3 regions of the Thauera sp. WB-2 genome follow, and region 2 is predicted to be linked to each of the others. Evidence: predicted binding sites of a transcription regulator. Region 2 holds the regulator's gene; each other region holds the start of a gene.

Region 1 (4,080 bases), 860 kb from region 2:
GATCGCCGCACGATACTGGATGCGTCAGCATGTGGCAAGGTGCTCAAGATATCGCCGAAATGGTCGTTTAGCATCGTGCCAGCCGAATTTGCTCAGTGCCCATGAAGCCCATCCGACTCCTGCTCGCCGCCTGCTTACTCGCCCAGCCCATGCACGCCGTGCTTGCGGCTGACTGGCAGCTCGTGTTGAGCGACCGTAATCGCCGCATCGAGATCGACCGCGACAGCATCCTGTCTTCGGATGCGGGCACGAAGATCTCTTGGGGACGTGTCGTGCTGACGACGGACGAGGCACGCAGCGCAGGCTACGCGATGATCAAGGCGCTCAACCGCTACGATTGCCGAAACCGCAGCTTTACCACGATCAAGCGCGTCTACGTCGATGCCGCGGACAATATCCTCCGCGAGGAGGCTGTGGATGGGGCGTCGGTCATGGTTACGCCTAATTCCGTGGACGAGCGCATGTGGCGGGAGGTGTGCGATCCGCCCAGTGCCGCAGAGTTGCTCAAGCTCGCCAACGAGGCGGCTCGGCTTGCTGCACCGGCTGCCGCGCCAGTTGCCAATGCCGCTCCTGCGCCGCCGCCTGCCCGGCCTGCCGCTGCAGTGCTGCCGGCCGCGCCTGCCGCCATTGCAGTGGCGCCGGCTACCGTGCAGCCTCCGGTATCGGCCCCGGGGCCATCCGTGCCGCCGGTGCAGCCAGCGCCGCCGGTGACGCCTGCCGCGGCGCCGATGCCGCCCGCTGCTTCGGCGCCGCCCGCTCCGGCGCCGGTTGCCGTGGCTGCGGAGCCTGCTCCTTCACTTCCCGAGCCCGTGGTTCGCATCCCCGCGAAATTCGCCTCAGGCACCATTCGCACTGGGGACGCGTCCCCTGCCACGCAGGAGGCGCAGCCCTCCATTTTGCCGGCACTGCCCCGCATTGGCCCGTCACAGGGGGCGGCCGCGCAGGTGTCGACGCCCTCTCCGACGCCCGCTTCGGCGCCTGTTTCGGCGCCTGCTCCGCGGAGCGAGGCTACCGCTTCACGGCCGGCGTCCGCTGCAGCCGTCGCGCAGCCCGCTCCCCGTTCATCCGCGGCTGCGCCCCAGCGGCCAGTCGCCCGTCCGCCCGAACCGCGCACGCCGGTGCGCACCGAGCCGGTCCGGCCGCGCTTGCCCGCCGACGGCGGCGCAGCGGAGCGCGCCCGTATCGCGCGTGCCGCTGAGCAGTCCGTCGGCGAGCGTGGTGGCGTCCGTGTGACACGGCCGGCGCTCGAGCCCAGCTGGAGTTACGCGGGTGAGACTGGCCCCGAGCATTGGGCCGCGTTGCGGCCGGAGTGGCGCCTGTGCGCAGAGGGGCGGCGTCAGTCGCCGATCGACCTGCGCGACGGCATCGCTGTGGATCTGGCGCCTGTCGAGTTCGATTACCGCCGCAGCGGATTTCGCATCCGCGATACCGGAAACACCCTTCAGGTGGATGTGGGCGAGGGCCTGAGCATCGTGGTGCGCGGCACCCGCTACGCGCTCGAGCGCTTCACGCTGCATCGTCCCTCGCAGGATCGCATCGGCGGCATGGCGCACGACATGGCCATGTATCTGGAGCACCGCAGCGAAGACGGGCAGGTTGCGATTCTGTCCTTGTTGCTCGAGGCTGGGGATACGCCCAACGAGGTGTTGCAGACCATTTTCAACAATCTGCCGCTGGATCGCGGACGGGCGTTCGCGCCTGACGCCGTGCTCGATCTGCCTTCGATGGTGCCGTCGAATCCGGGGCATTTCCTCTACATCGGCTCACTCCCTGCGCCTCCCTGCACCGAAGACGTACTTTGGGTGGTGATGAAGCAGCCGGTGCCGATCTCCCATGACCAACTCGCGGTCTTCGCGCGCCTCTATCCCCGCAACGGCCGGCCCATCCAGCCGCACAACGGTCGTCTGCTGCTCGAGTCACGCTGATTGCTCCGTTCGGATGTGCCTTGGTGACATGCAGCGGATCGCGCTGCAGCATCTGCGCTAGAATGCCAAGGTTTTGGCCTTCCGGATAACGCTATCCATTAGCGTGTGCTAATATATTGCATGGAGTCCCCGATGAACTTCGAGAAAGCGCGCTTCAACATGGTCGAGCAGCAGATCCGCCCCTGGGAGGTGCTGGATCAGGATGTGCTCGACCTCCTGATGACCGTCAAGCGCGAGGAGTTCGTGCCCAAGGCGCATCGCGAACTGGCGTTCGCCGATGTCGAGATTCCCATTGGCTGCGGCCAGGTGATGCTCAAGCCTGTCATCGAGGGCAAGGTGTTGCAGGCGCTGCGCGTTGCCAAGGGTGATTCGGTGCTCGAGATCGGCACCGGCTCGGGCTATTTTGCCGCCCTGCTCGCGGCGCGCTGCGACTGGGTGCGCACGATCGAGATCGAGCCGGAGCTGGTCAGGCTCGCTGGCGCGAACCTCGAGCGCAATGGTGTCGACAACGTGGTCGTCATCCAGGGCGACGGTGTCGCGGGCTGGCCCGAGCGCGCGCCCTACGATGTCATCGTGGTCTCCGGTGGGCTGCCGTTCGTACCTCAGGCGCTGCTAGAGCAACTCAAGGTCGGCGGCCGTCTGTTCGCGTTCGTTGGCGAGGCGCCGGTCATGAAGGCGCGGCTGGTCACCTGCGAAGCCGAGGGGCGTTTCCGTACCGAGGACATCTTCGAGACCGTCGTGCCCATGATCAGCAACGCCGCGCGCGGCGAGACTTTCAGTTTCTGAGCCCGCCATGCACCAGATCACTCCAGTGCAGCTTGCCGAGCGCCTCGCGGAATCAGAGCAGGGACTGCCGCTGCTGCTCGACGTGCGCGAGCCTTGGGAGTTCGAGATCTGTCACATCGACGGCTCGGTGCTGATGCCGATGGCAAGCGTCCCCGCGCGCGTCGGCGAACTCGACCGCGACCGCGAGACCATCGTTGTCTGCCACCATGGCGGGCGCAGTGCCCAGGTATGCGTCTTTCTGCAGCGCCAGGGCTTCAGTAATGTGATCAACCTGGCAGGTGGCGTGGCTGGCTGGGCAGCGCAGGTCGACCCGCGCATGCCGCAGTACTGATGCCACGCCCTGGATGAGGCAAGGAGCGGAGGTTCGGATGAAGCGACTGTTGGCGGTGTGCATCGCAGGCTTGTTCTCGGCCGGTGCAATGGCAGCGGATCTGATGCAGGCTTATCAGGATGCGCTGGCCAACGATGCGCGCCTTGCCGCTGCACGTGCCGAGCTCGAGGCCGGCCGGGAGCGTGTCGTTCAGGGCCGTGCTGGCTTGCTGCCGCAGATCGGCCTGTCGGCCAACACGACCTGGAACGATTCCGAACTGCGCCCTACCAGTGGCAGTCCTGAGCGCAGCTACAACAGCAATGGCTACGGCGTGCAGCTCACCCAGCCGCTGTTCCGCTGGCAAAACTGGGTACAGTACAAGCAGGGCGAACTGCAGACTGCGCTGTCCGAAACCCAGTTCGGCATCGCCCGCCAGGATCTCGTGCTGCGGGTCGCGGAAGCCTATTTCAATGTGCTGATTGCCCAGGATGCGCTCGCAGCCGTGGACCAGTTGCGCGCCGCTGCAGCCGAGCAGCTTGAACTGGCGCGAACGAGCTTCGAAGTTGGCACGGTCACCATCACCGACGTGCACGAGGCGCAGTCGCGCTTCGATCTTGCCTCGGCACAGGAGATCGCTGCTGCAAACCAGCTCGAGGTCGCGCGCCAGACGCTGGCGCAGATCATTGGCAAGGAGCCGGGGGGGCTTTCCGGCTTGCGCGAGGGGGTGGCGCTCCAGCGTCCGCAGCCCGACAACATCGCCGACTGGGTGGCTGCCGCTGAATCCGGCAGCTTTGGCGTGCAGGCGAGGCAGTTGGCACGCGAGATCGCCGTGCGCGAAGTCGAGCGTCAGCGTGCCGGCCACCTTCCGACCATCGATGTGGTTGCCTCGCATGGCGTGAATCGTCGTCCGCAGCCCTCGACCGACCGTGCCGAGGCGAGTGCCATCGGCGTGCAGCTGAACATGCCGCTCTACGCCGGGGGTAGGGTGTCTTCGGTAACGCGCGAAGCAGCCGCGCTGCGAGTGAAGGCCGATGCCGAACTCGATGATGCGCGCCGCAG
Region 2 (4,080 bases):
CAAGAGGTCGATGTCGATCCGGCAGGTATCGGGGATGGTGATCGGACGCGCCGTGAGCGCATGCGGACACAGGGGCACGAGGGCGATCCCGCCCACGCTCGGATGCAGGATCGGACCATTGGCGGAGAGGACATAGGCGGTCGACCCTGTCGGTGTAGACACGATCATGCCGTCCGAGCGCTGGGTGTAGACGAACTCACCGTCGATGGAGAGATCGAATTCGATCATGCGCCCCAGGTCGCCCTTGTTCACCACGACATCGTTGAGCGCCAGAGTGTGGAACACGCGTTCGCCCGCGCGCAGCACCTCGGCGTCGAGCATGAAGCGGGTTTCCTCGCTGAAGCGGCCATCGAGCATCTCGCCGAGGCGCTCGCAAGCGTCGGTGCGCGAGATGTCGGTCAGGAAGCCGAGGCGCCCGAGATTGACCCCCACCAGCGGAACGCCGTGTTCGATCAGCCGGCGCGCACTGTGCAGCATGCTGCCATCGCCGCCGATGACCACGGCCAGATCGGCCTCGGCACCGATATGTTCATAGCTGGCGACCGGAAAGTCGGGCGTGCCGCCGATGAAACTTGCCGTGCCTTGCTCGATCAGTACCTTGAGCCCGCGCTCACGTAGAAAACGCGCAATCGAAGTCACCGACTCGGCAACGTCGGCGCTCTGGTATTTGCCAATCAGGGCGATGGTCTGGAAGCTGAAGCTCATGAGCGCGGATTAAACCACATTCATGCAAGCCGCCGACAACACCCGACGTGGAAGATACCCCGCTCAGTGCGCCTGCACGCGGCATTCCGGTGCATTTCGAAGTATAGTTCTCGACTGAAATGAACGCCCTCGACGCCCGCTCCCAGATCCTGCTCAAGACCCTGATCGAACGCTATATTGCGGACGGTCTGCCGGTCGGTTCGCGTGCACTGTCCCGCTTCTCCGGTCTCGACCTGTCGCCGGCCACGGTGCGCAACGTGATGAGCGATCTCGAGGAGATGGGCCTCATCGCCAGTCCGCACACTTCTGCCGGGCGCATCCCCACCGCACGCGGTTACCGCTTCTTCGTCGACTCGCTGCTCACGGTGCAGCCGCTCGAGAACGCCCGCGTGCGCGCCCTTGAGGGCCAGTTCCTGCCCGACCAGCCCCAGCGCCTGATCAACTCCGCCTCGCACCTGTTGTCCGAACTCACCCAGTTCGCGGGCATCGTCGTGGCGCCGCGCAAGGAAGCCATCCGCATCCGCCAGTTCGAGTTCGTCAGCCTGGCCGAGACGCGCATCCTGCTCATCATCGTCACGACCGCCGGCGACGTCCAGAACCGGATTCTGGTCACCCGTCGCGGCTACAGCGGCGCCGAACTCAGCGCGGCCGCAAGCTACCTCAACGAACACTTCGCCGGCCTTGGCTTCGACGAGATCCGCCGCCGCCTTGGCGAGGAACTGCGCCAGTTGCGCAGCGACATGACCGAACTGATGACGGCGACCGTGGATGCCGGCACCGAGGCTGCAGAAGAGAACGCTTCGAGCTACGTGATTTCGGGTGAGACCAACCTGCTCGACTTCGAGGACCTGTCGTCAAACATGTCCCGCTTGCGCGAACTGTTCAAGCTGTTCGAGCAGCGCACCGGCCTGATCCAGCTGCTGGACCTTTCCAACCGTGCCGACGGCGTCCAGATCTTCATTGGCGACGAATCCGGCCTGGCCCCGCTCGACGGCTGCAGCGTGATCACCGCACCCTACGAGGTCGACGGCCGCATCGTGGGCTCGCTCGGGGTCATCGGCCCCACCCGCATGGCCTACGACCGCGTGATTCCGATCGTCGACATCACGGCACGACTGCTCTCGAACGCCCTGTCTTCGAACCATTGATGGGCCGTAGCCGGCCTTCGGCCCGGCTCGCCCGCCCGCCGACAAGGACCCCGATGTCTCGTTACTGGACCGAACCGCCGTTCAAGCACGGCTCCGAAACCCGCACCGGCGTGCTGCTGGTAAACCTCGGCACACCCGACGCCCCCACCGCTGCCGCACTACGCCCCTACCTCAAGCAGTTCCTGTCCGACCCGCGCGTGGTCGAGATCCCGCGCCTGATCTGGTGGCCGATCCTCAACGGCATCATCCTCAACACCCGTCCCAAGGCCTCGGCGCGCAAGTACGCGAGCGTGTGGATGGACGAAGGCTCACCGCTGAAAGTCCACACCGAACGCCAGGCCAAGCTGCTGGCAGGCTACCTGCTCAAGGCCGGCCATGGCGAACTCGACATCGCCTACGCCATGCGCTACGGCAAGCCCTCCATCGCCGACACGCTCAATGGCATGCGCAGCCGCGGCTGTACGCGCATCTTGGTGGTGCCGATGTACCCGCAGTACTCGGCCAGCACGACGGCGACCGTCATTGACGAGGTCGGGCGCTGCCTCGCGCACTGGCGCAACCAGCCAGAGATCCGCTTCGTGCGCAGCTTCCAGGACGATCCCGGCTACATTGCAGCCCTGGTCGCGAGCGTACGCGAGCACTGGGCTGTCCATGGCGAACCAGATCGACTCCTGCTGAGTTTCCATGGCGTACCACGGCGCTCCCTCGACCTCGGCGATCCCTACCACTGCGAATGCCACAAGACCGGCCGCCTCGTGGCCGAAGGCCTGGGCGTCGCACCCGAGCGCGTACTGGTCACCTTCCAGTCCCGTTTCGGCAAGGCCGAGTGGCTCAAGCCCTACACCCAGCCGACACTCGAGGCGCTTGCTGCCCAAGGCGTCGGACGCGTCGATGTGATGTGCCCCGGCTTTGTCGCCGACTGTCTGGAAACGCTCGAGGAAATCGCCATGGAGTGCAAGGAGGCCTTCCTCGAGAAAGGCGGCAAGGTGTTCCACTACATTCCCTGCCTCAACGAGCGTCATGAATGGATGCAGGCCCTCTCCGAACTCACCTGTCGCCATCTCGGCCACTGGCTCGAGATCCAGGCGCCTGACGCGGCCGCGCGCGAAGCCAGCGCCACCAGGGCACGCGCGCTCGGCGCGGCCCGCTAGGCAGGGCCGCTGCCCGGCCTGGCCTGGCAGGCCTTCAGTTATCGAGCAGTTGCAGATCGAAACCCGTTGCGGTGTGTTCCGCGCGCAGCGCGGCGGGCGCAGTCGCGGAAAGCTCACGCGAAACCTGTGCCAGGCGCCGCACTACCACGGTCGAGATCTCGCGGCGGAAGCGTTCGAGCACCTCCTCGCTGGCGAGCGCGAGTGCAGCCGGGTTGACCTCCAGATAGCTCAGCTCGCCGACCGACACAACGGTCATCATGTGCCTGCGCTCGAGCTGGTCGAGCCAGGCCTGCACCCCGAACACCTCGCCCGGCCCGAGTTGCATGACGCGGCGCCCCTCGATCGACAGCTCGACCTTGCCCTCGAGGACGATCCCGAAGCGCTGGTCGTTGTCGCCCTCGCGCATCAAGGCGACCTGCGGCCCGACCTTGCGCCACGCGCAGATGCGCATCACCTCCCACAGGTCGATGTCCTCGAACTCGGTGAAGAACGCGAGCTTGCGCAAGCGTGCAAAGCGGGCCTGGTCAAGCGGAGCCTGGTCCTCATCGAGGATCTGGTAGCGCACCGCAGCAAGATCCTTGGCGAACTCGGCGCCATTGCGATAGCGTGAGTACAGATCCTTCTCCAGCGCCTTGCGGATCACCGCGTCCATCTGCTCGGGCACATCCGGATTGAGTTGCGACACCGAGGGCGGATCGGCATTGATGATCTTGTACACCAGCTGGGCAGGGTTGCTGGCGCGGAAAGGCAATCGGCCCGTGAGCAGATGGAAAAGCAGGACGCCCAGCGAATAGAGGTCGGTCTTCTGGTTGAGCGGGTAGCCCTTGATCTGCTCCGGGCTCATGTAGGCCGGCGAGCCCACACCCATGATGAAGGTCGAGTCGGTATCGAGCTTCTTGTTGATGTTGAGCGCAAGCCCGAAGTCGGTGATCTTCACGTTGTCCTCGTCGTCGACAAGGATGTTGGCCGGCTTGATGTCGCGATGCACGATGCCCTGCCGGTAGGCATGATCGAGCGCCATGCAGCACTTGAAGACGATGCCGATCGTGCGGTGTATCGGCAGCAGCTTGTCGAAG
Region 3 (4,080 bases), 720 kb from region 2:
GCCGTTGCCATCTGGAGCCACGGCTCGAGCTGGACCCTGACCGCGCTGCCGCTTTTCCTGTGGATGGGTGAAATCCTGTTCCGAACCCGGCTGTCGCAGGAGATGTTCAAGGGCTTGTCGCCCTGGCTCGAGCGCCTGCCCGGCCGCCTGCTGCACACCAACGTGATCGGCTGCACGCTGTTCGCGGCGGTGTCGGGCTCGTCGGCGGCGACCTGCGCCACCATCGGCAAGATTGCGATGCCCGAGCTCAGCCGCCGCGGCTATCCCGAGTCCATGGTGCTGGGCACCCTGGCCGGCGCGGGTACGCTCGGGCTGCTGATCCCGCCTTCGATCATCATGATCGTGTATGGCGTGGCGGCCGATGTTTCGATCTCCAAGCTCTTCATCGGGGGCGTGCTGCCGGGCATTCTGCTCGCGTCCTTGTTCATGGGCTGGGTGGTGATCTGGTCGCTGATGAACCGCGACAAGATCCCGCCGGCGGACCTCAAGACCAGCTTCATGCAGAAGCTCGCCGCGTCGAGAAACCTGATCCCGGTGGTACTGCTGATCGCCGGCGTACTCGGCTCGATCTATTCGGGTATCGCCACCGCCACCGAGGCGGCGGCGATAGGCGTGATCGGCAGCCTGATCATCGCCGCGGCGCAGAAGTCGCTGACCCGCGAGAGCTTCATTGCCGGCCTCATGGGCGCCACCCGGCTGTACTGCATGATCGCGCTCATTCTCGCCGGCTCGGCCTTCCTGACCCTGGCGATGGGCTACATCGGCCTGCCGCGCCATCTGGCTGAGTGGATCGGCACGCTCAACCTCACGCCCGGCATGCTGCTGTTCGCCCTCGCGATCTTTTTCGTGCTGCTCGGCTGCTTCCTCGACGGCATCTCGATCATCGTGCTGACGATGGCGGTGCTGCTGCCGACGATCCAGGCGGCGGGCATCGATCCGCTGTGGTTCGGCGTGTTCGTGATCGTGGTCGTGGAGATGGCGCAGATCACTCCGCCGGTAGGCTTCAACCTGTTCGTGCTGCAGGCGCTGTCAGGCAAGCAGATCAGCACCATCGCCGTCTACGCGCTGCCATACTTCCTGCTGATGGTGCTGGCGCTGATCCTGCTCTATGTCTTTCCCGGGCTGGTGACGTGGCTTCCCGGGCAGATGATGGGGTAGCGGGTCGTGCGCCGCTGAGGGTCTTGACCTGAGTCCAGCCGATTGCTCCGAGGTTGCCGGATAAATGCGGGTGGCGATGAAGACCCCCCGGTTGAGCAGACAGGTTTCAAGGTCGAGAATGCCGCTCATGAGCGTATGAGCATTTGCGTCCCTAGCGGAATTGAAGCAAGGCCACTTCCCAGACCGGAGTTTCACCATGTCCATCAGCGTGCTCGACCTTTTCAAGGTGGGTATCGGCCCGTCCAGTTCGCACACCGTCGGCCCCATGCGTGCCGCCCACGATTTCGTCGCAGCGCTCGGGGGCCGCGGGCTGGTGGATGCGGTGACGCGGATCGAGGTGAAACTCTACGGCTCCCTGTCGGCGACCGGTGTCGGTCATGGCACCGACCGGGCCGTGGTTGCAGGCCTTATGGGGGCTCGCCCGGACGAGATTGATCCCGATTTCCTGGTTGATGCGGTGGATGCCGTACGTATCGATGGCGTCTTGCCGCTGCCCGGTGGGGGTAGGCTGGCATTCGACTGGGCGCGCGACATGCGCTTGCTACCCGTGAGCTTGCCCTACCACCCGAACGCGATGCGTCTGGCGGCCTACGGCGAGGCCGGACTCCTGCATGAAAACACCTACTACTCAGTCGGTGGCGGCTTTGTGATCGACGAGGCGCAAGCCCAGGCAGGTGACTTGACGGCGGAGGAACTGGCGCTGCCTTACCCTTTCGCCACCGCGTCCGAGTTGCTCGCGCAGTGTCGCCGCCATGGTCTGCGCATCAGTCAGCTGATGTTCGCCAACGAGGGCGCCTGGCGCAACGAGGATGATACGCGTCAGGCACTGCAGCGTATCTGGGCGGTGATGCAGGCCTGCGTGGCACGGGGCATGCGGCATGAGGGCGTGTTGCCAGGCGGGCTCAATGTGCGGCGCCGCGCTCCGGACCTGCATCGCAAGCTCAGCGCACGGGCGGCGGGCCGCAACCTGATCAGCGACACGATGGCAGCGCTCGACTGGGTCAATCTGTTCGCGCTGGCAGTCAATGAGGAAAATGCCGGCGGTGGTCGCGTGGTTACCGCGCCTACCAACGGAGCAGCTGGCATCATCCCTGCCGTGCTGCACTACTACATGAAGTTCATGCCGGGCAGCAGTACGCGCGACGTGGAGGACTTCCTGCTTGCGGCGGCGGCCGTGGGCGTGCTTTGCAAGACGAACGCCTCGATCTCGGGCGCGGAGGTCGGCTGCCAGGGCGAGGTGGGTTCGGCCTGTGCGATGGCTGCTGCAGGCTTGACCGAGGTGCTGGGCGGCAGCCCCGAGCAGGTCGAGAATGCGGCCGAGATCGGCCTCGAGCACAACCTCGGCCTGACCTGCGACCCGGTCGGCGGTCTTGTGCAGGTGCCCTGCATCGAGCGCAACGCGATGGCCTCGGTGAAGGCCATCAACGCCGCCCAACTTGCCCTGCGCGGCGACGGCGCACACACGGTCTCGCTCGATCAGGCGATCCGCACCATGCGCGATACCGGTCGCGACATGCTCGACAAGTACAAGGAGACCTCGCGCGGCGGCCTGGCGGTGAGCTTCCCCGAGTGCTGAACAATGCTGTGCTGGTCGAGTTCTGGTGTTGAGGCAGGCAGCCTGCGCCGCATGAGCGATGCTGCCGAACAAATAGTTTCGGCCTCCCACCCTTGAAATCCATTTGGGCCGTCCCTATTATTAGCACTCGTTGGCGGTGAGTGCTAACACGTGGCGGCGATCATTCGCCCCGTTGGCGCTCAAGCCACTGCAGATTCACCCGCGGGCTTTACCCGCGGATCAATCAACCCAAACAGTTGAACCGTAACAAGGAGAGAACTCGATGAAGATTCGTCCCCTGCACGATCGCGTGATCGTCAAGCGTCTGGAAGCCGAGCGCAAGACCGCCAGCGGCATCGTGATCCCGGACAGCGCCGGCGAGAAGCCCGATCAGGGCGAAGTCCTGGCTGTCGGCAACGGCAAGATCCTGGACGACGGCAAGGTGCGTCCGATGGCCGTCAAGGTGGGCGACAAGGTGCTGTTCGGCAAGTATGCCGGCCAGACCGTGAAGGTCGAAGGCGAAGAACTCCTCGTGATGCGCGAGGAAGACATCATGGGCGTGGTCGAGGCCTGAGCCTCCTGCAAGCCCCTGCAACGCTAATCGAAACAATTCAGGAGTTCTGAAGAATGGCAGCTAAAGAAGTCAAGTTTGGTGATTCCGCCCGCGAGCGCATGGTCGCCGGCATCAACATCCTGGCCAACGCGGTCAAGGTGACCCTGGGCCCGAAGGGTCGCAACGTGGTGCTCGAGCGCTCTTTCGGCGCCCCCACCGTGACCAAGGACGGCGTCTCCGTCGCCAAGGAAATCGAGCTGAAGGACAAGTTCGAGAACATGGGCGCACAGATGGTCAAGGAAGTTGCTTCCAAGACCTCGGACATCGCTGGTGACGGCACCACCACCGCCACCGTGCTGGCCCAGTCGATCGTGCGCGAAGGCATGAAGTACGTCGCCGCCGGCATGAACCCGATGGACCTCAAGCGCGGCATCGACAAGGCTGTCGTGGCCACCATCGAAGAGCTGAAGAAGCTGTCGAAGCCGTGCTCGACCAACAAGGAAATCGCCCAGGTCGGCTCGATCTCGGCCAACTCCGACAGCGACATCGGCGACATCATTGCCCGCGCCATGGACAAGGTCGGCAAGGAAGGCGTGATCACCGTCGAGGACGGCAAGTCGCTGCAGAACGAGCTCGACGTCGTCGAGGGCATGCAGTTCGACCGCGGCTACCTGTCGCCCTACTTCATCAACAACCCGGACAAGCAGGTTGCCATTCTCGAGCAGCCCTTCGTCCTGCTCTTCGACAAGAAGATCTCCAACATCCGTGACCTGCTGCCGGTGCTCGAGCAGGTTGCCAAGGCCGGTCGTCCGCT

The links. Region 2 encodes HrcA, which represses chaperone genes, less so after heat shock. Its sites were predicted from a motif close to TNTTAGCACTCNNNGNCNNNGAGTGCTAANA; they were not measured.
Region 1: a site for HrcA is predicted at 2,009-2,039, ahead of LQF09_RS04840 (protein-L-isoaspartate O-methyltransferase family protein). Genes of this name have one in related genera too.
Region 3: a site for HrcA is predicted at 2,853-2,883, ahead of groES (co-chaperone GroES). Genes of this name have one in related genera too.

What each region holds. Positions count from the first base shown of each region.
Region 1 is NZ_CP088935.1:1,049,313-1,053,392, forward strand. Features, by position in the region: TPP riboswitch at 1-5, opposite strand, end outside; gene LQF09_RS04835 (carbonic anhydrase) at 102-1,925, shown strand; gene LQF09_RS04840 (protein-L-isoaspartate O-methyltransferase family protein) at 2,058-2,711, shown strand; gene LQF09_RS04845 (rhodanese-like domain-containing protein) at 2,719-3,042, shown strand; gene LQF09_RS04850 (TolC family outer membrane protein) at 3,080-4,080, shown strand, end outside.
Region 2 is NZ_CP088935.1:1,908,022-1,912,101, reverse strand. Features, by position in the region: gene LQF09_RS08735 (NAD kinase) at 1-705, opposite strand, end outside; gene hrcA (heat-inducible transcriptional repressor HrcA) at 825-1,853, shown strand; gene hemH (ferrochelatase) at 1,907-3,004, shown strand; gene LQF09_RS08720 (serine/threonine protein kinase) at 3,039-4,080, opposite strand, start outside.
Region 3 is NZ_CP088935.1:1,187,664-1,191,743, forward strand. Features, by position in the region: gene LQF09_RS05450 (TRAP transporter large permease) at 1-1,158, shown strand, start outside; gene LQF09_RS05455 (L-serine ammonia-lyase) at 1,355-2,734, shown strand; gene groES (co-chaperone GroES) at 2,997-3,287, shown strand; gene groL (chaperonin GroEL) at 3,341-4,080, shown strand, end outside.